3 regions of the Agarivorans aestuarii genome follow, and region 2 is predicted to be linked to each of the others. Evidence: predicted binding sites of a transcription regulator. Region 2 holds the regulator's gene; each other region holds the start of a gene.
The links. Region 2 encodes FNR, which switches genes on or off when oxygen is low (the NO sensors DNR and NnrR bind a similar motif). Its sites were predicted from a motif close to TTGATCTAGATCAA; they were not measured.

Region 1 (8,184 bases), 890 kb from region 2:
TGCTTACGGCCGTGGTCGTATTATTGGTGATTACCGTCGCGTAGCACTTTACGGTATCGACTTCTTGATGGCTGACAAAGTTAAGCAGCACCGTTCTTTAGAAGGTGACTTTGTAAACGGTTCTGACCTAGCTTCTACTATGCAGCTTCGCGAAGAAATCAGCGAGCAGCACCGTGCACTAGCTCAAATTAAAGAAATGGCAGCTAAATACGGCTGTGATATTTCTCGCCCAGCAGAAAACGCAAAAGAAGCTGTACAGTGGACTTACTTCGGCTACCTAGCTGCTGTTAAATCACAAAACGGCGCTGCAATGTCGTTTGGTCGTACTACTACTTTCTTAGACGTGTACATTGAGCGTGATATCGCTGCTGGCACACTAACAGAAAGCGAAGCGCAAGAATTAGTAGACCACTTAGTAATGAAGCTACGTATGGTTCGTTTCCTACGTACGCCTGAATACGATGATTTGTTCTCTGGTGACCCAATCTGGGCAACTGAGTCTATCGGTGGTATGGGTACTGACGGCCGTACGCTAGTAAGCCGTACAGCTTTCCGTTTCTTGAACACGCTATACACAATGGGTCCTTCTCCAGAGCCGAACATTACTGTTCTATGGTCTGAGCAACTACCTATTAACTTCAAGAAATACTGTGCCAAAGTGTCTATCGATACTTCATCTATCCAGTACGAAAACGATGACCTAATGCGTACTGACTTCGACAACGATGACTACGCAATTGCTTGTTGTGTATCACCAATGGTTGTTGGTAAGCACATGCAGTTCTTCGGTGCTCGCGCTAACTTAGCTAAAACGCTGCTTTACGCTATTAACGGTGGTATGGATGAGAAGCTTAAGATCCAAGTAGGTCCTAAATCTGACAAGATCACTGACGAAGTTCTAAGCTTTGACGACGTAATGGGTCGCTTAGACACCTTTATGGATTGGTTAGCTGAGCAATATGTGACCGCATTAAACTGTATTCACTACATGCACGACAAATACAGCTACGAAGCTTCGTTAATGGCACTTCACGATCGTGACGTTCGCCGTACAATGGCTTGTGGTATTGCTGGTCTATCAGTTGCTGCTGACTCATTGTCAGCTATCAAATTTGCTAAAGTTAAGCCTATTCGTGACGAAGACGGTATTGCTACCGACTTTGAAATTGAAGGTGATTACCCTAAATTTGGTAACAACGATGACAAAGTAGATGATATTGCTGTTGACCTAGTAAACCGCTTCATGACTAAGATCCGTAAGCTTAAAACTTACCGTGATGCGATTCCTACTCAGTCAGTTCTTACTATTACTTCTAACGTTGTTTACGGTAAGAAAACGGGTACTACTCCAGATGGTCGTAAAGCAGGTGCTCCATTCGCTCCTGGTGCTAACCCAATGCACGGTCGTGATGAGAAAGGTGCAGTAGCATCATTAACATCAGTAGCTAAACTACCATTTGCTAACGCACAAGACGGTATATCTTACACCTTCTCTATCGTGCCAAATGCACTAGGTAAAGATGACGATACCCAGAAGTCTAACTTAGCTGGCTTAATGGACGGTTACTTCTACCACAACGCTGACGTAGAAGGTGGTCAACACTTAAACGTAAACGTAATGAACCGTGAAATGTTGGTTGATGCGATGGAAAATCCTGAGAAATACCCTCAGCTTACCATCCGTGTATCGGGTTATGCAGTACGCTTTAACTCGCTAACACCAGAGCAACAACAAGACGTAATTACTCGTACTTTCACACAAAGTATGTAATTGAACGTTAAGTAGTTCTGCTTAGCAGAGACTACGGTTATAATTAACCTTGCCCAATATTTTGGGCAAGGTTTTTTTTTGGAGAAACAAATGTCAAAGATTGGGCGAATTCATTCTACTGAGTCTTGCGGAACCGTTGATGGACCAGGGATCAGGTTTATTGTATTTATGCAGGGTTGCTTAATGCGCTGCCAATATTGCCATAACCGCGATACATGGGATTTACACGGTGGCAAAGAAGTCAGCGTTACCGAATTAATGAGTGACCTTACCCCTTATCGACGTTTTATGAATGCCAGTGGTGGCGGCGTAACCGCCAGCGGTGGTGAAGCGATACTGCAAGCTGAATTTGTGCGAGACCTATTCCGAGAATGCCAAGCACAAGGTATTCATACCTGCTTAGACACTAACGGATATGTACGCAAACATACCGATGTTATTGATGAGCTATTAGATGTCTCTGATTTAGTGATGCTCGACATTAAACAAATCCATGATGAAGTGCACCAAGACCTCGTAGGTGTTAGCAATAAACGTACTCTAGACTTTGCCCGCTACTTACACAAAGTTGGCCAAAAAACCTGGATCCGCTATGTAGTTGTGCCAGGCTTCACCGATGATGAAAAGTCTGCCCATGACTTAGGTGAGTTTTTAGCCCCCTTCGACAATGTAGAAAAAATTGAGCTGCTGCCTTACCACGAGTTAGGCAAGCACAAATGGACTGCCATGGGCGAAGACTACCCGCTTGCGGGTGTCAAACCACCTAGTAAAGACACCATGGAAACCATAAGCGGTATTTTAAAGCTCTACCACGATAAAGTTATTTATTAATGGCACTGCGAGATTAAGCCTTAGATGATTATCTGCCCAATTTGTCAGCACTCTTTAAGCCTTCAAGATAAACAATGGTCCTGCGACAATGGCCATTGTTTTGATCAAGCAAAAGAAGGTCATACCAACCTGCTGGCGGTTCAACACAAGCACTCAAAACAACCTGGCGACAGCAAAGCGATGCTGCAAGCAAGGCAAAACTTTCTCAATCAAGGACATTTTGAGTTTTTGGCAAACGCTATCAACCAAGTCATCAGCCAGTGTTCTGTCCAAAGTGTTGTTGATCTGGGCTGTGGAGAGGGTTACTACACCCAAGCAATTCAAACTCAACAGAGTAGCGCAAACTCTGTGATAGGCATTGATATTGCGAAAGACGGTATTCGCATGGCCGCTAAGCGCTGTAAGCAAGCGCAATTTTTTGTCGCCAGCAATCATCGCCTGCCCATTGCCGATAACAGTATCGACTTTACGGTGAGAGTATTTGCTCCTAGCGACAACCAAGAACTATTACGCATCAGTAAAGCTAAAGCTTACTTACTAAAGGTAGTTCCTGGGGCAATGCATTTATCTAAACTACGCACTCTGTTGTACAAAGACCTTCAAGCTCACTCAGAGCAAGCTGAGGTAATGGATGGCTGGCATTTATTGGAACAACAAAAAATCGCCCAAACAAGCAATTTGAACCAAGCAGATATGAACGCATTATGTATGATGACACCCTTCGCTTGGAAGAAAAACAAAGAGTTAGAGCAACACCTTAAGCTAGGTGATAAATTCGAAATGGACTTTGAATTTGTATTACAATTGTATCAGCGAGATTGATCGTCAAAATCATCAGCCAACACAAAACTCTTATCAAAACGTTTAAAGGCTTTTCGCAACAAATCTGCTAATTCTGCGTAACGAGGTTGAGTAACAGCGGGGGCAATAGTCTCACCAGCCTCGGCTAACTTGTGATGCAGATCACGATACCAAGTCGCCAGGCTTGGCGGCAATTGTGAGTTAGCACGTCTACCTAGCCAATATAATCCGTGCAAAGGCATTAAAAAGATCACCATCGCCATCATTACAGATTGTGGTAATATTTCAGTCAAATTAGCCATGTACGGCATCATTACTGTGACCACCGCAATCGCAGGCATGGTTTTCATCGCCAGTGAAGTAGCAAAAATTACGCGATTCTCAGGAAAGATAGGGGCCAGTACACGCTGATTAGGCCAGCGTTTCATGTATTCACGACCATCATTTAACATTTCAGAGAATTTGCCCATGGGCACCTCAACACTCAAAATTGACTTAAACCAATAAACTAGTAATTTTTTTACATTTTTAGCTAGTTATTAGTATGACATATATGAATAAAATTTGCTTTCGGTTATCATTGCCACGGCAAACGGTTTCATATAAATCAGCTTATTTGTTAAGTGTAGCTTGATTGAGACCAAGGCACTAGGTCAAATCTAATTTGCCTTAGTCTGAGACTGAAAATCTGAAACAAAAAACGTGTCTCGCAATGCCCGACGTTTTTTCTTTCACTGTCTATAATTGAACAAATTCAACAACAGGTGTCTATAAATGAGCAACAAGCTGGTACTCGTTCTTAACTGTGGTAGCTCTTCACTTAAATTTGCAGTTCTTAATGCGTTAAGTGGCGAAGAGATTATTTCTGGTTTAGCGGAATGTTTTAATTTAGAAGATGCGCGCCTTAAATGGAAAGCGCAAGGCGAGAAAAACGAATCAAGCCTAGGCGCTTACGCGGCTCACCGCGAAGCCATCGAATTCATCGTAAAAAATATTCTAGAAGCTAACCCAGAAATCCTAAACGATATCGTTGCTATTGGTCACCGTGTTGTTCACGGTGGCGAGAAGTTCACCAAGTCAGCAATCATTGATGAAGCGGTTGTAGAAGGCATCGAAGCCTGTTCAGGTCTTGCTCCTTTGCATAACCCAGCGGCTTTAATTGGTATTCGAGCAGCTCAAGCTTGTTTCCCTAAACGCCCGCACGTTGCGGTATTTGACACAGCGTTCCACCAAACTATGCCAGAAAGCTCATACTTGTACGCGCTACCTTACAAGTTATACCGCGAGAAAGGCATCCGTCGTTACGGCATGCACGGTACCAGCCACTTATTCGTGTCTCGTGAAGCTGCCGCAATGCTAGAACAGCCAATCGATCAAACCAACGTTATTACCGCTCACCTAGGTAATGGCGCATCAATTTGTGCAGTTAAAAACGGTAAGAGCTTTGATACCAGCATGGGCTTAACTCCGTTAGAAGGTTTGGTAATGGGTACCCGTAGTGGCGACATTGACCCAGCCATTATCTTCCACCTTGTTGATCGCGAAGGTTACACCCTAAAAGAAGTAAACAACATGCTGCACAAGCAGTCTGGTTTAATGGGCTTAACCGAAGCAAGCAGTGATTGTCGTTACGCCGAAGAAGGTTACGGCGAAGGTAAAGAACCAGCGATTCGCGCCATGAACGTATTCACCTACCGCCTAGCGAAAAGCATTATGTCTTACGCTGCCTCAATGGACGGTAAATTAGACGCCTTAGTATTTACCGGCGGTATTGGTGAGAACTCAGCGCTAGTGCGCAAACTAACCATCGAAAAACTAGCCCTGTTAGGCTTTAGCCTAGACGAGCAAGCAAACTTGGATGCACGTTTTGGTAATTCAGGTAATATTGGCACTAGCTCAAGTCGCCCAATCTTAGTTATTCCAACTAACGAAGAAATGGTAATCGCACAAGATGCAGTGGCATTAACTCAAGCTTAATGCAGATTCTTATCAAGGCTGAGTAATACTCAGCCTTGTTCTATCACTTAACTTAAGAGGTACAGCCGTGGCTCGTACAATTATGTTAATCCCAGTTGGCGTTGGTGTTGGTGTAACATCCGTCAGCCTTGGTATGGTTCGCGCTATGGAACGTAATGGCGTAAACGTAAACTTTTTTAAACCTATTGCACAACCTAAAACGCGTGAGAAAGGTGCCGAACGTTCTACTGCTATTATCCGTCAAGCTTCAAACATTGTTCCCCCAGAGCCTTTCACTCAGGCTTACGCAGAAAACCTTATCAGTGCCAACCAAATCGACGATTTACTCGAAGGCATTGTGGCGCGTTTTAACTCTGCAACTTCTGGAGCTGAAATTGTAGTAGTGGAAGGCTTAGTGCCTACCTCAGAGTCACCTTACGCAACCAACGTAAACTACGGTATTGCCAAGGCACTAGACGCAGACATGGTGTTTGTGACTAACCCCGGTGGCGATACATCTCAGCAGCTAAAAGAGCGCATGGAAATTGCCTGTAACAACTTTGGCGGCTTGAAGAACAAACGCATTATTGGCTGCATTATTAACAAAGTTGGCGCGCCGATCGACGAGCACGAAATTACTCGTCCAGACCTGACCGAAATGTTCGATAACAAATCAGATCATTCAACCAACCTTGAAGTACTGCAAATGTTTGGCAAAAGCCCATTGCGTATCTTAGGTTGTGTGCCTTGGAATGCACCGCTTGTTGCACCACGTGCCCGAGACTTAGCTAACCATTTGAATGCCACCATCATCAATGAAGGTGACATGGATACCCGACTAGGTCGCGTAACCTTCTGTGCGCGCAGTATTCCAAACATGGTTGAGCACTTTAATGCAGGCAGCTTGTTGGTAACTTCTGGCGATCGCTCAGACGTAATTGTATCAGCCTGTCTAGCAGCCATGAACGGCGTTAAGATTGGTGCCCTGCTACTTACTGGCGGTTACCAACCAGAGCCACAAGTGCTTAAGTTATGTGAAGGCGCATTCGCTACAGGCTTGCCTGTTATGCTTATCAATTCAAATACTTGGCAAACTTCATTAGCGCTACAAAGCTTCAATGCTGAAATCCCAGTAGATGACTCTCAACGTATCGAACTAGTACAAGATTACGTAGCTGGTCATATCGACAAACATTGGATTGAATCGCTGACTGCGATTTCAGCCCGCGCCCGTCGTTTATCTCCACCGGCTTTCCGTTACCAGCTAACTGAAATGGCACGCAACGCTAACAAGCGTATCGTATTGCCAGAAGGCGAAGAACCACGCACTATCGCTGCTGCAGCTATCTGTGCTGAACGCGGTATTGCTCGTCCAGTATTGCTAGGTAACCCAGAGGTTATTCAGCGTATCGCGAGTCAACAAGGCGTGGTACTTGGCGAGAATGTAGAGATCTTCAACCCGCTAGAGATCCAAGGCAAATACGTTGCGCCAATGGTAGAGCTACGCAAAGGCAAAGGCCTTACCGAAGTTGTTGCCAAAGAGCAATTAGAAGACAACGTAGTACTGGGTACTATGATGTTAGCCAACGAAGAAGTAGACGGTCTGGTATCTGGCGCGGTTAACACCACTGCCAACACCATTCGCCCACCGTTGCAGCTAATTAAAACCGCACCGGGTTACAACTTGGTTAGCTCTATTTTCTTCATGCTGCTACCTGACCAAGTATTGGTTTATGGTGACTGTGCGATTAACCCAGACCCAACTGCTGAGCAACTAGCTGACATTGCCATTCAATCTGCAGAGTCTGCTGTTGCCTTTGGTATCGAGCCTCGTGTTGCAATGATTTCTTACTCTACCGGTAGCTCAGGCTCTGGTTCAGATGTAGAAAAAGTACGTGAAGCCACCAAAATTGCTAAAGAGCGTCGCCCTGAGCTAATCATTGATGGTCCACTTCAGTACGATGCCGCAATCATGGAAAACGTTGCTAAGAGCAAGGCGCCTAACAGCCCTGTAGCAGGTAAAGCTACCGTGTTTATCTTCCCAGACTTGAACACCGGTAACACCACCTACAAAGCCGTACAACGTAGTGCCGACCTAATCAGTATTGGCCCTATGCTGCAAGGTATGGCTAAACCGGTGAACGATTTGTCACGTGGTGCATTGGTAGACGACATTGTTTACACCATCGCACTAACTGCAATTCAAGCAGGCCAAAGCAAGTAAGTTACTTGCTTAGCAATAAAAAAGCCGATCGTAAGATCGGCTTTTTTGTGTCCGTTGTCCCGTCCGGAAATAGGTTGACATAAAGAGGACTTCTTTATGACAACACCCATTAACTCAAGCCGTAAGCGCACACAACGAGATTACACCTTGGCCTTTAAATTAGGTGTCGTAGAGCGCGTCGAAAAAGGCGAAATGACTTACAAACAAGCTCAAGCCCGATTTGGCATTCAGGGTCGTTCAACAGTACTGGTTTGGCTCAGAAAACATGGTAGGCTTGATTGGTCAAAACCATTTCAGCATCCCCTTATGCCTAATTCAAAAGAAACGCCAGCCGAAACAATCAAGCGCCTTGAGCGTGAGTTAGCCGAAGAGAAGCTACGTAACCAAATCCTCAATGGTATGGTCGATATCATGGACAATGAATACGGAGCGGGCCTTAGAAAAAAGTACTTATCCGGCACATCTGGCAAGCGAAAACCGACAGCGAAATAAACCTAGCTGCTGCATGTCGCGCGGCGGGTATTTCACGGCAATCTATTTATCAGGCGGTCGCCCGAATAGAAAACCGTAGAGCGACGTTATCGGTCATCAAAGACTGGGT
Region 2 (8,184 bases):
CGAAGCTGCGAGCCATGATGCGCGCACTATTGAATTAAACTTAGAGCCATCGGAAATGCAAAGCGAATTTGGCGAACGTTATTACGGCCCCGCCAGCGAATTAGTACCTGAGTTTCTTAGTGAGCTCACTTCAGAACTAAGAGTTAATAATTGAAAAGAATTATTTTAGCGGGATTACTAGCAGCATTTTTGATTGCTTGTGAACAATCCCCAGAGCAGCAAGCACAATCACAAAATTTACCTCCACTGCACGAAATAGAAAATGTTCAACAGAAGAAGCAAACTTTTACCAACTTTCTTACTCCGCTAATAGAAGCAAGCAATAGCAAAATATTACAGCAACGCTCAGAAGTGGAAGCTATAGCCGCAAAGTTAGCTAAGAGCTCAGCCCTCTCAAACAAACAGAAACAAACCTTAAACGAACTTGGTGAACTATATCGAGTAGAGCAATCACTGGATGCGAACACTCAAATACAACAATTGTTAGTTAAAGTTGATTTAATTCCACCAGCATTGGTATTGGCACAGGCGGCGAATGAATCTGCTTGGGGAACCTCGCGATTTGCTCGCGAAGGTAATAATTTATTTGGTCAATGGTGTTATAAAAAAGGCTGTGGTTTGGTTCCGTTAAACCGTAACGATGGTGCTAATCACGAAGTAAGAAGGTTTAATAGTGTGTATGAGTCTGTAAGCGTTTATATGAACAATTTAAACAGTCATCCAGCTTACAAAGGCTTCCAGCAGCAACGTAATCAAGCTCGTGCTAGCGGAGAATTAAATGCGATAGAGCTCGCGACTCAACTGAGTAGTTATTCTGAACGCGGTCAAGCCTACGTTGAAGAGTTACAGCAAATGATGAGGGTTAACCAAAAAATTTGGCCAACCCGCACACCGATTATAGCGGGTTAAAGCTCAACAACTTGCACAATACCAGCCTGGCTTTGTTGGCTTGGCTGGTCTTCTAACTCTGGAGCATCAAAGCCAATGTCACCACCATCAATAACCCCGCTATCACGAGTTATTGATTTAAAGTCGAACTGTTGATGGTCTAGTAAGTGTGAAGGCACAACATTTTGAACAGACCTAAACATTGATTCAATTCGACCAGGAAATCGCTTTTCCCAGTCATTTAGCATTTGTTTAATTGCCTGACGTTGTAGGTTTTCCTGTGAACCACAAAGGTTACAGGGGATGATAGGAAAAGATTTTAGCTCAGCATATTTTTCCATATCGCTTTCTTTGCAATAGGCCATCGGGCGAATAACCACATGCTTACCATCATCGCTAACAAGTTTTGGTGGCATGGTTTTAAGCTTGCCGCCATGGAACATGTTTAAGAATAGCGTTTCTAGAATATCGTCACGGTGATGGCCAAGGGCTATTTTTGTAGCGCCAAGCTCAGTAGCCGTTCGATACAATATTCCACGGCGCAAACGCGAGCATAACGAGCAGGTTGTCTTACCTTCTGGGATCTTATCTTTAACAATCGAGTAAGTATCTTCTTCTACTATTTTGTATTCAATACCTAGGCCGTCAAGGTACTCGGGTAATATGTGCTCTGGGAAGCCCGGTTGTTTTTGGTCTAAATTAACGGCAACAATATCAAAGTGTATCGGGGCATGAGCACGCAAGTTCATTAGTATGTCTAGCATTGCATAACTGTCTTTACCACCAGATAAACAAACCATTACCTTGTCACCATCTTCAATCATATTGTAGTCGGCAATTGCCTGACCAACATGACGACGAAGTCGCTTTTGTAGTTTGTTGTGGTTGTATTGTTGTTTTGCTGTAACTGACATAGTGTGTTCCCAATAAAAAAGCGGGGCTATTATATAACCCCGCTTTGCTTAAGCAATGTTTTACGTTAGTTAAGCACTATCTATTTTTGAAAAGGACTCACAAAGTTTTGCGGTTTAAGCGCCAATAAATCACAGTCTAATTGGTCAATAACATGTTCAGCTGTATTACCAATAAGTGCCGCACTAAAGCCGCTTCTGCCAGAGGTGCCTAATATAACGATTTCAGCATCTATATCGTTTGCCACCTCGGGGATAACGTCATCGGGTAAGCCTTCTTCTAGATGTGTAGTAACCGCTTGTTCAAATTGTTCTTCTACAAACTTATTGAGTGCGGTTTTGTGGAACTCCATGACGTTCTTGTTGTACTTAAGCGGGTCAAAATCTGGTAACTCTATGGCAATATTCACCGGAGCTGCTGGATAGGCAGTAACTACATGTAAATTAGCATCGAGTAACTTGCTTAGATCTTTTGCTTCATTTGCTATTCGTTCATTTAACTTGTGATGCTCTTCGTCTTCGGCACCAGCGTGTATCGCAGCAACGATCTTGCCTTCCGTTGGCCAATCATGCTCTTTTACCATCAATACTGGCGTAGGGCATTTGCGCAAAATGTGCCAATCGTTAGGTGTGAAAATAATAGACTGTAAAGTTGGGTGGGGGTGTGTCGCTTTCACCACTAGGTCGTGACCAAAGTCGAGTACTTCTTCAATGACACTTTCGTATAATCGATTATTCCAAACTACCTTAGTTTCTATTTCTATACCAGCGGTGTTTGTTGCAGCAATTACTTCATTTAACCAAACATTACGCTCCTCTATAACGCCTGAGCGCATTGCTTCACGTTCTTCGCCTGAGAGCATGGAGGTCATTTCGTAAGAAAAGTCATAAATAGTGAGTAGAGCTTTGATTTTTGCCTTGTCTTCTTTTTGTGCAAGAAACACTGCACGAGACAAAGCCGCCTGGGTGTCGTGAAGGGGGTCGATAACCACCAAAATATTACGATACTTAATCATAAAGCAGCTCCTAGAATCGTCTGGAATAGCTACTTAACTTTAGCTCATTTTGTAGGAAATAAATTAGAGATAGTTAACACTGACCTAGATTTTTTTACCATAGATTGATGTAAATCAGGTCAGTGTTATTAGATACTTAGCTTTGTTTGGTACCAGCTAGTTGGCGGAGAGCGTCTCGGTCTGTTATTGAGATATACTTGCCTTTTACTCCAATCATATCTGCTTTTTGGAAACGACCAAGTAAACGGGAGATGGTTTCTACAGTTAGCCCTAAATAGTTGCCGATATCACCACGCGTCATTGTTAAACGAAACTCTCTAGGCGAGAAGCCTCGTTCAGAAAATCGTTGCGATAAACCGTTAAAGGCAGCTAAGCGTTCTTCAGCATTTTTCTTGCTTAGTAACAAAATCATCTCTTGGTCTGCAACAATTTCGTTACTCATTAAGCGCATCATTTGACGGCGTAATTTTGGCATGGTGGCAGACAATTCATCCATGGTATCAAACGGAATTTCACATACCATCGATGTCTCTAGCGCTTGCGCAAAACTAGGGTGTTCTTGGTTATTAATGGCATCGAAACCAACTAAATCTCCAGCTAAATGAAAACCGGTAATTTGTTCATCACCTTGCTCGGTAATGGTATAGGACTTAATTGTGCCAGAGCGGATGGCGTATAAGCTTTTTAACTTATCACCAGCAGCAAATATTTCTTCACCTTTCTGTATAGGCTTTTTACGCTCAATAATACTATCTAAGCGATCTAGCTCTGTCTCGTTAAGAGAGAAAGGGATACATAACTGGGCGATACTGCAATCTTGGCAGTGGATTTCACATCCACCAGTTTGGATTCTTTGACTAGCTTTTGGGTTAATGCTCATACTCAAACTATGCTATAGGAGTTCGAGGCAATTCTACTCTTTATGTAATAAGTTTTCTAGATCTATTGCTACAACAATGTAACAACTTGGTAGATCCCCAGACATAAAACACTCAATCCTGAAAACACTTGTAATATTCGATTTGTCATTAGTTTAGTCAATTGTTGGCCCAGTAATACAGCCAGCAACATCACACTAAATGTACCTAAACCAAAACTAAACATCACGCCTGCTCCGTTTAGCCAATGTGCTTGGCTAGCACTTAATACCAGAGTTGAATATACCAAACCACAAGGTAGCCAACCCCATAACATGCCTAAAGGTAGGCTGGCTACTGGATGTTGTAGTGCTAACATCTTACTTGCCCTAGGTTGTACCTTTGACCATAAACCTTTTCCAAGTTGTTCTAGGGGAGTAAGAATGGACCACCAACGAGTAAGGTGGATGCCCAGTAAGATGAGCATTATTGCAGCAAACCATTGCAAACCAACCAACATATAAACCGAGCGATGAACTTGGCTAATGGCTTGAATAGAGCCGGCAACAATAGCACCGGCAATCGAGTAGCTTAGGATGCGGCCTAGGTTAAAACCGATACTTACTAAAAACTTATTGGAGGAATTGTTTGCGCGAGACCCTAAGATGCAAGCGATGCCGCCACACATTGCTATGCAGTGCGTGGCGCCTAATAAACCAGTGATAAATGCAGCAGCAAAATCAGCTTGGGCGATCATCGTCATGTTTGCTCTTATTTTTATCGTCAAACAGTATGTTGATACCTTGGCGGTCTAAGTCTTCGAATTGTTCGCTTTTAACAGCCCAGAAAAAAATACCAATTCCTACACATACAAAGATGAGGGCGATGGGGATCAAGACAAATATAATACTCATTGCTTGTTTAACCTTAAGGAATTAGTGAGTACCGCCAGGGATGATAACGACATGCCAATAGCGGCCATATAGGGTGTAACTATACCTGCTACTGCCAAGGGCAATATCAGGGCATTATACCCCAAGGCCCACGCGAGGTTTTGCGCAATAATCTTTTTTGTCTTTTTAGCAAGGTCCATTGCAGTAAGTAAGGTAGTAAGTTTGCTGCCGAGCAACACCGCGTCTGCACTAGATTTTGCGATGTCGGTGCCTAAACCCATAGCAACCGACAGCGGTGCAGCAGCCAAAACTGGGCCGTCGTTTACTCCATCGCCAAGCATTAACAGGTGAGGGGACTTTTGCGTTTTAGTTCTAACCACTTCAAGTTTTTGCTGAGGTAAAGCGCCGCTGGAGATGTCGGTGATATGTAACTGTTTTGCAACATATTCCACTTGTGCAGAGTCATCTCCAGTTAACATTGAAAGCGAGATGTCTCGAGTTTTTAAACCTTGAGAAAACCTAACAGCGTCTTTTTTGATGGTATCTGAAAGATAAACTCTGGCAGCTAACTTATCATCGACCATTAATACTAGTTCGAGCATTCCAGCTTTTGGTTCGGCTGGTTGACCACAAAAGGACGCTTTACCTAGTTTGAGCTGTAAGCCTTTTACCTCTCCACTTAAACCTAAGCCAGTATGGTGTTCTATATTTTTTGCCGTGTAGCTCTGGTATTCGCTAAAGGCATTGGCAATTGGATGGGAGCTTTGTGCTTCTAAAGCACCAATCAAGTTAAGCGTTGTCGTCTCATCAACATCATCACGGGTATTAACGTGTTTAATTTGTAGCTTGCCCTCGGTAAGTGTTCCTGTTTTATCAGATACCACTGACGTGACTTTAGCCAGGCTTTCTAATACGTGCCCACGTTTAACCAATAAGCCTGTTTTAGACAATTTATGGGTGGCCGCTGTCAATGCAGCAGGTGTTGCTAACGATAAGGCGCAGGGGCAAGTAGCAACTAAAACAGCAAGGGTAATCCAAAAGGCATCTTCTGGTGAATGAAAATGCCAGTAGGTGTAGGTGAGCGCGGCGATCACCAGCAAACCAAAAACAAAATAGCGGGCTACGCTATCGGCTATTGTTGCTATCTTAGGTTTTTCGCTTTGCGCCTGCTCTTGTAAACGCATGATATTAGCGATAAAGGTATTTTGCGATACCGCTTCTACTTCTAAATGAACAGTTTGTTCATGGTTAATCGTACCGGCAAATACCTTGTCACCGTGCTTTTTAGTAATAGGTAGTGATTCGCCAGTAAGTGAAGACTCATCAAATTCACTTTCTCCAAACACCACTTGTCCATCGGCTGGCACCACCTCGCCAGGCAAAATGACGATGATGTCTGAATGTTTAAGCTGGCTCGCTGCAACCTTTTGTTGTTGACCGGACTCATCAATCCGCATAGCCAACTTAGGCACTAACTTAAGCATATTAGAGCTGGTTTCACTGGCCTTGCGTCTAGCACGCAACTCGAGCAAACGGCCAAGCAATAACAAAAATGTGAACATAGAAACCGATTCAAAATAGACTTCACCAGTGCCGTTTACCGTGGCATACAGTGACGCACTATAAGCGCCTAATAATGCAATGGACACTGGTACATCCATATTGAGAGTTTTCGCTTTGAGGCTTCGGTAAGCACCAAAATAAAAAGGCTGAGCCGAGAATAGCAACACTGGGGTTGCCATGATTAAGCTCACCCAGCGAAAGTAATCTCGATAGATAAGCTCCATGTCATCAAACAGATCACCATATAGCGCAATGGCAAACATCATTACTTGCATGGTGGCTAGTCCGGCTACACCAAGTTTTAGCAAATGGCTACGGTATAACTTGCGATCTATTTCTTCTTGCTTATCAGTTTGAAAGGGAGTGGCGTTATAACCAAGTTTTTGCACACTTTGCAGTAGCTGGCTTAACTTAACGTGCTGGTCATCCCACACAAGCGTCGCACGTTGGGTGGTCGAGTTCACATGAATTTTCTGAACACCGGGAATATGCAATAATTGCTTTTCGATTAACCAAGCGCAAGCAGCACAGGCAATGCCTTCGATTGAGAGTAAAACCTCTTTGCTGTTTTCGTTTTGTGCAACAAACTCTAGCTGAACGCTTTCGTCATCATATTCCAACATTTTAACTAAGGCGTCTGGGACTAAGCCTTGAGCACTTGGTGCCGCAGCTGTCCTATGTTGGTAATAGTCTTCTAAACCACTTTCAATAATTGTTTGCGCAACGGCAGCACAACCTTGGCAGCACATTGCTTGAGAGCTACCGAGAATTGAAACATGTAGATTTACACCTTTGGGAATAACTTCGTTACAGTGAAAACACAGGCCTTGATTACTTGCCATCTATTTCTTCTGCGTTGTAAAGCGGGAGTTGTAATTCTTCCTGTAATCTCCAGGAATCATCCATTGGACTAACACGAATAAACCAGCGGCCAGAGTCATTTAAGTCATCGCCAAAGCGGTAGCGACCGTTACCATCAGCAGTAACGACATAACTGCGGTCATTTTTTGCGAGAGTTTTATGCGCTAATTCAATTTTGAGTGGTTGGTTTTTTAAGGATTCAGGCAAGGACATATCCAATACCAAACCGTTGGTGGCTGGTGAAACAGATGCTTTGATCCCCAATTGAGCCGCTTTTTCAATTAACGACAAGTCAGCGTTAATTGCTTTACCTTTTTTGTAGTAAGACTCAACCACCATGTCGTTGTTAGTTGTAGCAGCAATATAAAAAGTAGTTAGGCTAGCAACTACAGCAGCCGTAGGCAGCGCAATTAAAAACCACGGCCAAAATTGTTTATACCAAGCTTGTTGCATAACAGCATACTTCCATTCACAAGGGGGGCTTAAATATAACAAAAAAAAGCGACGCATAGGCGTCGCTTTTTATAAATTTTAAGTCTATTCGCTCTTAGAAAGCTGATAAACGTAGGCAGAAATAAGCTGGATCTTATCTTCTCCTAGAATATCCTTCCAAGCTGGCATTACACCGTTACGACCGTAGCGTAGGGTTTCTTCAACAGCACGACGTGAACCACCGTATAACCAAATACCATTGGTCAAATTAGGTGCGCCAAGCGTTTGATTACCGGTACCATCAGCGCCGTGACAAGCTGCACATACTGCGAAACGGCCTTTACCATTTGCTGCATCTACATCGTTAACCTTACGGCCAGATAAGCTTAGAACATAGGCGGTAACTTCTTTAATACCATCATCACCTAGTACTGCTTCCCAACCAGGCATTTGACCTTGACGACCATGCATAAGGCTAGCTTTAATCGCTTCGCCGCTTCCGCCATATAACCAATCGCCGTCGGTTAAGTTAGGGAAACCCTTGCCACCACGAGCTGAAGAACCATGACATTGCGAACAGTTTTGTAGATACAAGCGTTGGCCAATTTTAACCGCTGCTGGATCTTCAGAAAGTTCTTCTACGCTTCGGTATTCGCCTGATTCGTTGTACGCAACTTGGCGGAAAACTTCGCCAAATCGTGCATCAGCTTTTTCTAGCTCGCCTTGATATTGGTTAGCGACATTGCCGTCGTAAGCGGCAACG
Region 3 (8,184 bases), 300 kb from region 2:
GTTTACATTGCCTTAATGCTGCTTTCAGCAGATATTAGTGAAAGCCAACGCCGCTACGCCCACAATACCATTTCTCTCACTCAAACAGTTATTTATGATTCCCTTCAAGCTTTAGACGACCTTGAAAAACTAGATATAAATGATTGTAGCGAAGCTTCCCTCACTAAGATGCGCCAAACAGTATACTTAAGTAGTTATATTCGCGATGTGGGTTTACTAGAAGACGATCACCTTCTTTGTACTAGTGTTGGCGGCTTACTCGAAGAGCCAGTAGCTTTAGATCCTCCATCTTTTTCTACCTCACTAGGCTTTGATATTTGGCTTAATACACAGCTCATCATATTTGATTACCTGCACTCTGGAGTGGTGATTCGCAGGGGCGACTTTAATGTGGTGATCGATAACAGTACCTTTGCGCCGCTTGAATATGGTGATAATCAATGGGAGTTAGTGTCGAACAGGAGAGAAAATGCCATTCACCTCACCGGCACCCAAGGTATATATAAAGACACCGACACCTTGGTTTATGAGGAAGTCACCGACAACTATCACTATTTTCACAGCTGTAGTGAAAACTACGATTTTTGTATCGCCCTAAGCCTTTACAATTACACGCTTATTAAAAACAAAACTTGGTTTTTATTCTTCTCGTTAATGTTCAGCCTTGCCTTTGGGATTTTGGCAAGCATCTGCTCCGAAACATTATTTAAGCGTCACAGCAGCACCAACGCTCGACTTCGTCGAGGTTTACGTAAAAAGCATTTTTATTACCAAATTCAACCTTTGGTGGACTTAAAAACAAAACGAGTGATTGGCGGTGAGGTATTGGCGCGCTTTAAGGACCCGCTTGGCGAGCTTTATCCAGACCAATTTATTGGTGAGATCCGCGCCTTAAAACTCACTTGGCCGTTTACTTTATTGGTGATTAAAAATGCGCTAAAGGACCTGCAAGCCAGCGGTGTAATACAAAGCGATTGCAAAATTAGCTTTAATATTTTCCCTAACGACGTTGAAAACAACAACATCAACGAGTTAAAAAACTTACAAGAGGTAAAAGATTTCACAGGCAACATAACCTTAGAAATAACCGAAGACCTGCAACTAGACAGCCTGGTAGCAAACCAAAATATAAACCAAGTCATTAAACACGGTTTTGAAGTTGCCATTGACGACTTTGGTACCGGCTACTCTAACCTTGCTCAACTAAAAAACTTTCGCTGCCAATACTTAAAAATAGACAAAAGCTTTGTATTTGATTTAGAAGCTGGCTCTATACGCTCTTCGCTAGTACCGCACATGGTAGATATTGCTCATAAGTCTGACTTAAAAGTAATTGCCGAAGGCATAGAAAATATTATGCAAAGCAAAGTATTAGAAGATTTAGGTGTTGAATATGGTCAAGGCTGGATGTTTGGCAAACCAATGCCAGTGAAGCAGTTTATCGAAGCTTATCAACGCACTCACAACAGCGGGTAGATTACAGCTCCTCAACTCAAACTGCTTAACTCTAACCAGTTTTAAAGTAAGCTTTTACCCGTAGACCTGCAACTTAAAGGAACATAGATGAGTGAATCAGCTCCGGTTGATGATTTTGAGAAATCTAAAAACGTAAAAACAATAATCATCCAGTTATTGCTGGGAATTGTTCTTGTTGCGGTTTTCTATGTGATATACACGGGGCTGATGTTAATCACTCCGGAATTCGCAAAAATACATAGAAACTTTGATGTTGAGCTTCCTAGGTTTACAGAGTATATCTATAAAAACTATATGTATTACCCTATATTCTATTATCTCGCAAAGGTGACTTACAGTAGCTATTGCTTAAGCCTTCTCTTCTGTTCGCCTAGTTGGAAGGTATTTAAGCGAATTACCATTTTCAATATACTTCTATGTATCGTAGTAGTGGCGGTAACCGTTACTAGTATTTACTATTCAACCTTTACCATCGGAGCCGCAATATAGTTTAGAGCTAGGATTGCAAGATTTAACGATAAAAACCACAGGCTAGAGTTACAAACATGACGATAAATAATTACAGGCTCTATGCCGACAAAAACATCTTCTACTATTCAACGTTTGAAGATGCTAAAAAGGCTGCAACAAAATTCATACCTGAACGGACTACCCTTCGGATCGAAGTATTAGTTGAAGTTCAGTCTTTTGAAGCTGATTTCTGGGCTTATGAATATGATAACAATAGATGGGTGCCATCTTGAAGCCCCAGGAAACAAAATACATTTAAGATATATAGAACAAAGAAAAGGACAACTTACTGTTGTCCTTTTTTGGTCTAAGTTTGGGTATAGATTAACAGGTTACCCCAATGCTATTGTCATTTTGCCAGTAAAGCTGCCACTGCTCTTCACTAGCGCTACAACCACAGCCTTTATTACATGAGCCGAGTTTAACAACTCGCAACTTATGGCGCTTAACCCAAGGCTGTAGCATAGCTAGCGCCGCGTCATCGCTAAGCGAAAAATGCTTAGCGACTTGGCTTAACAAGACTCCAGGGTTCTCTTCAATATAGCGTTTAAGCGCTTGTAGTATCATAGTGCTCAGCCTTTTGACGCTTTAAGAACAGTACCCAAACACTTAGTACAATAACCATTGCCAATAACAATACACTGGCCGAAATGGGTGTTTGTTGCCATGTTGCCGCTTGGTAATAAATAGTTGCGGTGCAATAAGCTAACAAAGTCGACCATACACCAATCAATCTTGCCCATTTTAGTCCAAGCTCTTTGACCAAAGCGCCCATCGCCGCTGCACAAGGCATGTACAACAAAATAAACAACATAAACGATACAGCTGAAGCTTGGCTAAAGTGTTGAGACAACTGTGACATAGTGCCTACATCTACTTCATTGATTTCTGCAGCGCTAGCTACATCTTCAGCTTCTTCAATAGCAATGCCCAGCGGATCGCCATAATTAAGGTCGTTAAAGTTATCGACAATGCTTTGACCGGCTTCTTGGAAACGGCCTAAGTAAGTCCATGCTTCAGCTTCTTCTTCAGGATCTGCATATAGACTGTTTAAGGTGCCAATTACCGCTTCTTTAGCAAACAGGCCGGTTACAATTCCTACAGTGGCTGGCCAGTTATCTTGCTCGATGCCCATGGGGCCAAATACCGGCGTAACAAACTGACTAGCGCGGGCTAATATCGAGTGCTCTTGACCTTCAGCATCCAACTCACCGCCGGTACCAACGTGATTAAGAACACTTAATATCGCTACCACTAAAACAATGGTTTTACCGGCGCCAACAATAAAGCCTCGCACTTTTTGCCAAGTAAGCAATAGTACCCCAAACACTGTTGGGAACTGATAGTCTGGCAGCTCTAATACCGAGTCTTGAGCTGTACCAGGTAGCAGAGTGTACTTAAGCAGCAAACCGGTAATAATCGCGGCGATAATGCCCACAATATAAAGAGCAAACACCATGTTCTGCCCTTGCTCGGGGAAAAACGCAGCAACAAACAAGGCATATACTGGTAAGCGTGCACCACAAGACATAAACGGACTCATTGCTGAGGTAAGCACCCGTTCACGGTGTTTTTCTAATACTCGAGTAGCCATAATGGCCGGCACGGTACAACCAAAGCCCATTAGCATTGGCACAAATGCTTTACCGGGTAAGCCGATAACTTGCATAGCGCGGTCTACAACAAACGCAGCACGCGCTAAGTAACCTGAGCTTTCTAACAAGGCTAAAAACAGATACAAACAAGCAATTACAGGAATAAAGGTTGCTACGGTTTGTATGCCTACCCCTACTCCACTCGCCAATACAATGCTCGCCCATTCCGGCGCACCAACACTGGCTAACAGTTCGCTCACCCCATCAACAAAAATGGTACCCGCTGTAATATCGAAAAAGTCGATAAACACTGCACCACCATTAATGGCGAACATAAACATCAGGTACATAACACCTAAAAAGGCCGGAATGCCTATCCAACGGTTAAGCAATACTTTATCTAATAGCTCAGAATAGTCGCGGCTTAACTGGCCTTTTTTACTGATACAACTTTGGGTAAGTTGGTAGATAAAGCTATAGCGGCTGTCGGCAAGTTCCAAGTCAACGTCCGTCGTCGAGAATTGGCCTAGCGCTTGGTTCACCTCTAGCTGTAAATCGGGTTCTAACTGCTCGTTTAACCATGGGTCATGCTCAATTAAGCGCAGAACCTGGCCTTTGTTTAAACTAAGTTTTTGTTGCCACTCGGTGCTAAAGGCTTCAATCTCAGGTGTGTATTCTAGGCTTAAAGCTGGCGCTTGCTGCGCTTGTTCCATTAACTTAGGTAGATTACGCTTAAAGTCATTCACTTGCTTTTTAGAGGTGGCTGACAAGCATACAACAGGCAACTTAAACTGCTCACTAAACTGCTTCACTTTAATATTAAGTAGCTTAGCTTTTGCAGTGTCCATTTTATTAAGAACCAGCACCACTGGTAAGCCAAGCTCTTTAAGCTGAATACTTAAATACAGGCTACGCTCTACTGCGCTAGCATCAATCACATTAATCACTAGGTCGAGCGGCTCAGACTGTAAAAACTCACAAGCAATCCGCTCATCTAGTGAGCTTTTATCAAGCTGCGGATCAATGTTGTACACACCGGGTAAGTCTACGACTTCTGCTTGCCAGTCGGCTTGGCGGATCCAGCCAGACTTTTTGTCTACAGTTATCCCGCTAAAGTTACCTACTTTTTGTTTACTGCCGGTTAAAGCGTTAAACAAGGTACTTTTACCGCTATTAGGATTACCTACGGTGGCTATCATATGTTTGTTCATAGACTATCCACCTCAATCGCTTTGGCTTGGCCATTGCTTAGCGCAAGGTTAATTCCAGGTGCAGAAACTTGGATTGGGTCCCCTAGTGGAGCACGTCTTACAATGGTTAAGGTAGTATTGGGCAAAATACCCAATGACATAAGCTTTTTGCGCATTGCTCGGGGTAAGCCCTTCAGGCTCAATATTTGGGCCTTTTGACCAGTGGCTATTTCATCCAATGACATGGAACCTCCATACCTAAGTCTAAATAATAATGATTTTCATTTGATTTTATTGTGCGACACACATCACTGTTCCGTGTTGATCTAAATCAAAGGCATTTGCATAGCTTGTTTTTTTTGTGAGAAATTTTTAAGGCTATTTTTTGAAACCGCCTCATTAAATACGCTACCATCAGCGCAACATATGTATAAGGTAGATTGAAGATGTCATTCAAAGACCAACTTTCGCAACTGGTTTACTCAACAGACCAAGGCCGCATTGAACCAGAGCAACAAGCCGAACAAGTGCCTGAAGCAGACGGTACTATTAAACTGCGTAGAGAAACTAAAGGCAGAAAAGGCAAAGGAGTTACCTGCTTAACTGGCTTTGGTTTAGCAGAAGCTGAACTTAAGACCTTAACTAAAGAGATGAAAAAACACTGTGGCGTTGGTGGTAGCGTTAAAGATTATGTTATCGAGATCCAAGGTGACCAGCGCGACAAGCTAGAGGTTTGGCTTAAGCAGAAAGATTACAAAACTAAACGCATAGGTGGTTAAACCATTGCCTTTGGTAGGGCTTTTAGGTATATTCTTCGCGCTTTTGGGGAGTAGCTGCCCATATCAATAAGGTATGGGGCATTTATCAACATACTTAGTGCTCATCACTATGGTAAATGCAGCCAACACTGGCCTAGCAAGACCAAATGCACATTAACGCTATTTAGAGGTGAGCGGCGTTATGTGCATTGGTTTATCTGCTCGCCTCTTATTAAGAGATCCAATGGAAGCTTTATTCACTTCAATTACTGCCGTAGCCATTGCCGAGATAGGCGATAAAACTCAACTGCTTGCTCTTCTGCTCGCCTGCAAATTCAAAAAACCTCTGCCAATTATTGCCGGTATTATTATCGCAACTCTACTTAACCATGCAGCCGCAGCTTGGTTTGGCTCGTTAGTGCAGCAATGGCTAAACCCTGAGATTTTACGTTGGCTAGTTGGCTTATCATTTATTGCCATGGCGCTTTGGGTATTAGTGCCAGATAAAATAGATGAAGACGATAACAAACTACTCAAATACGGCCCCTTTTTGGCCTCGCTCATCTTGTTTTTTATTGCCGAGATTGGCGACAAAACCCAGGTTGCGACTGTGATTTTAGCAGCCAAGTATGACTCGATGTTTATGGTAATTACCGGCACTACTATAGGAATGTGCTTAGCCAACGTGCCAGTAGTGCTGCTGGGTAAGCTTGGCGTAGAGAAATTGCCTATGACTCTAATTCACCGTGTTACTGCTATTTTGTTTTTGGTGCTGGGCATTACTACATTGGTGTTTTAGTAAGGCTTTTGCTGAGCACTGATTGTGTTAAACTCAGCCGCAAATTGTTAGCAAGGTTGTAATAATGAAACTAGTTCGTTGGATTTTAGGCCGCATTATATTGTTACTTAACGCAGTATTTTCCCCTAAGGGCGTAAAAAGAAGTGCTGAGGAGCAGGCGGTAATTGATCAAAAAACCCAAGGTTTACACCTATATCAGCTGCCGGCTTGCCCATTTTGCGTAAAAGTACGTCGCTCGATGAAACGTAATGGTTTAAGTATTGGCTTACGTGATATTAAGGCGCAGCCAGAATATCTTGAAGAATTGGTAACCCAAGGCGGTTCAAGAAAAGTGCCTTGTTTACGCATTGAAAATGGCGACAAAGTAGAATGGTTATACGAGTCTAACGACATCATTAACTACCTAGAAGCCAAGGTAGCCTAAAACCAAAAAGCTCCGCAATGCGGAGCTTTTTACTATTAGTAACTAAAACTTAGTCTGCTTCCATAATATCACTTGGCATGGTTTCACGCAGGCGCTTCCACACTTCACTAGTAGCAATACCGTAACTACGCACTACCTGCAGCGCTTTATCGTGTTCACCGCTATCGGCCAACGTGATGAGCTCTTGATAGAAATTATCAACTAAGGTGCGTGCTTGAGGGTCGTCAAAGTAGTATTTACCAACGCTTTGATACATGCCTCTAAAACCATTTAAGATAAGCGCGTATAAAGGATTGCCCGACGCAAAAGATAAACCGTGTAACACTTGGTAATCAAACTCAGCGTAAGCTTCGCCAGTTTGTTCAAGTTGTTTGTATTGCTCTATAAGTTGGCGACTTTTCTCGGGATTGTTTTTTAGGGCACCACGAATAAAAATCACACTAATGTTGGTTCTTGCTGATAACAGTTGCTCAAACAACTCAGGCACACCATCGGTATCTAATCGGGCTAAAGTTTCCAAAATATTCAGCCCTGCGGTTTCCCAAAAGTTGTTCACCTTAGTGGGTTTGCCGTGCTGAATAGTTAACCATCCATCTCGCGCTAAGCGCTGAAGCACTTCACGCAAAGTGGTGCGGGTTACACCTATTAACTCAGATAATTCTCTTTCGGCGGGTAAAATTGTGCCAGGAGCAAAACGGTTATTCCAGATAGATTCAATGATGTATTGTTCTGCGAATCCCGCTGGACTTTTTGCTTTAATTACCATTATTTACTCAGTCTATTTTCGTTTTTATTGTATCGATAATAACAAACCATTAACTAAAGCTAAAGCAAGTGGTTTGAGCTCAAACCTCCAAATTTGAAAATCTCTTGACTATTTTTATCGACACTTGAATAAATTTGATATTTTCGGTTGTTCAACTACCAAAGCCGCGTGAGATCACATACAATCGCGCACGAGTTTTCGTAGGGGAAACTCGACCTGCCATTTGAACAACAATGAGATTTCAGGATGAATACTAGTCTTTCTAGTGCTTTTGCTAAGAATTTTCTTGGCAATGCACCTTTGTGGTATAAAAAAGCCATTGTTTTATTTCTAATCATTAACCCCATCGTTTTCTATATCAACCCGTTCGCTGCAGGTTGGTTACTAGTTATCGAATTTATTTTTACTCTTGCGATGGCGTTAAAATGTTACCCGCTTCAGCCGGGCGGCTTGCTAGCCATTGAAGCAGTAGCAATAGGCATGACATCCTCTGAAACCGTTAAACATGAATTAGTCGCCAACTTCGAAGTAGTGCTGCTATTGATCTTCATGGTGGCCGGTATTTTCTTCATGAAACAACTGCTGTTGTTTGTTTTCACCAAGATGCTTATCAAAATTAAAGACAAAGCCATTTTGTCTTTAGCCTTTTGTGCAGCCGGCGCCTTT

Region 1: a site for FNR is predicted at 4,034-4,047, ahead of K5609_RS06695 (acetate kinase). Genes of this name have one in related genera too.
Region 3: a site for FNR is predicted at 5,093-5,106, ahead of K5609_RS09460 (FeoA family protein). Genes of this name have one in related genera too.

The regions. Positions count from the first base shown of each region.
Region 1 is NZ_AP023033.1:1,428,056-1,436,239, reverse strand. Features, by position in the region: gene pflB (formate C-acetyltransferase) at 1-1,771, shown strand, start outside; gene pflA (pyruvate formate lyase 1-activating protein) at 1,862-2,602, shown strand; gene K5609_RS06705 (putative RNA methyltransferase) at 2,627-3,424, shown strand; gene yfbV (terminus macrodomain insulation protein YfbV) at 3,412-3,873, opposite strand; gene K5609_RS06695 (acetate kinase) at 4,178-5,380, shown strand; gene pta (phosphate acetyltransferase) at 5,448-7,583, shown strand; one part of gene K5609_RS06685 (IS3 family transposase) at 7,680-8,031, shown strand; one part of gene K5609_RS06685 (IS3 family transposase) at 8,031-8,184, shown strand, end outside.
Region 2 is NZ_AP023033.1:2,321,551-2,329,734, reverse strand. Features, by position in the region: gene cobB (Sir2 family NAD+-dependent deacetylase) at 1-154, shown strand, start outside; gene K5609_RS10870 (glucosaminidase domain-containing protein) at 151-909, shown strand; gene ttcA (tRNA 2-thiocytidine(32) synthetase TtcA) at 906-1,802, opposite strand; gene uspE (universal stress protein UspE) at 1,883-2,815, opposite strand; gene fnr (fumarate/nitrate reduction transcriptional regulator Fnr) at 2,952-3,695, opposite strand; gene K5609_RS10850 (sulfite exporter TauE/SafE family protein) at 3,764-4,435, opposite strand; gene ccoS (cbb3-type cytochrome oxidase assembly protein CcoS) at 4,413-4,586, opposite strand; gene K5609_RS10840 (heavy metal translocating P-type ATPase) at 4,583-6,970, opposite strand; gene K5609_RS10835 (FixH family protein) at 6,960-7,499, opposite strand; gene ccoP (cytochrome-c oxidase, cbb3-type subunit III) at 7,527-8,184, opposite strand, start outside.
Region 3 is NZ_AP023033.1:2,020,594-2,028,777, reverse strand. Features, by position in the region: gene K5609_RS09475 (EAL domain-containing protein) at 1-1,476, shown strand, start outside; gene K5609_RS09470 (FeoC-like transcriptional regulator) at 2,311-2,553, opposite strand; gene feoB (Fe(2+) transporter permease subunit FeoB) at 2,534-4,792, opposite strand; gene K5609_RS09460 (FeoA family protein) at 4,789-5,016, opposite strand; gene K5609_RS09455 (translation initiation factor) at 5,218-5,550, shown strand; yybP-ykoY riboswitch at 5,584-5,763, shown strand; gene K5609_RS09450 (TMEM165/GDT1 family protein) at 5,774-6,328, shown strand; gene K5609_RS09445 (glutaredoxin family protein) at 6,393-6,752, shown strand; gene fadR (fatty acid metabolism transcriptional regulator FadR) at 6,802-7,518, opposite strand; gene nhaB (Na(+)/H(+) antiporter NhaB) at 7,765-8,184, shown strand, end outside.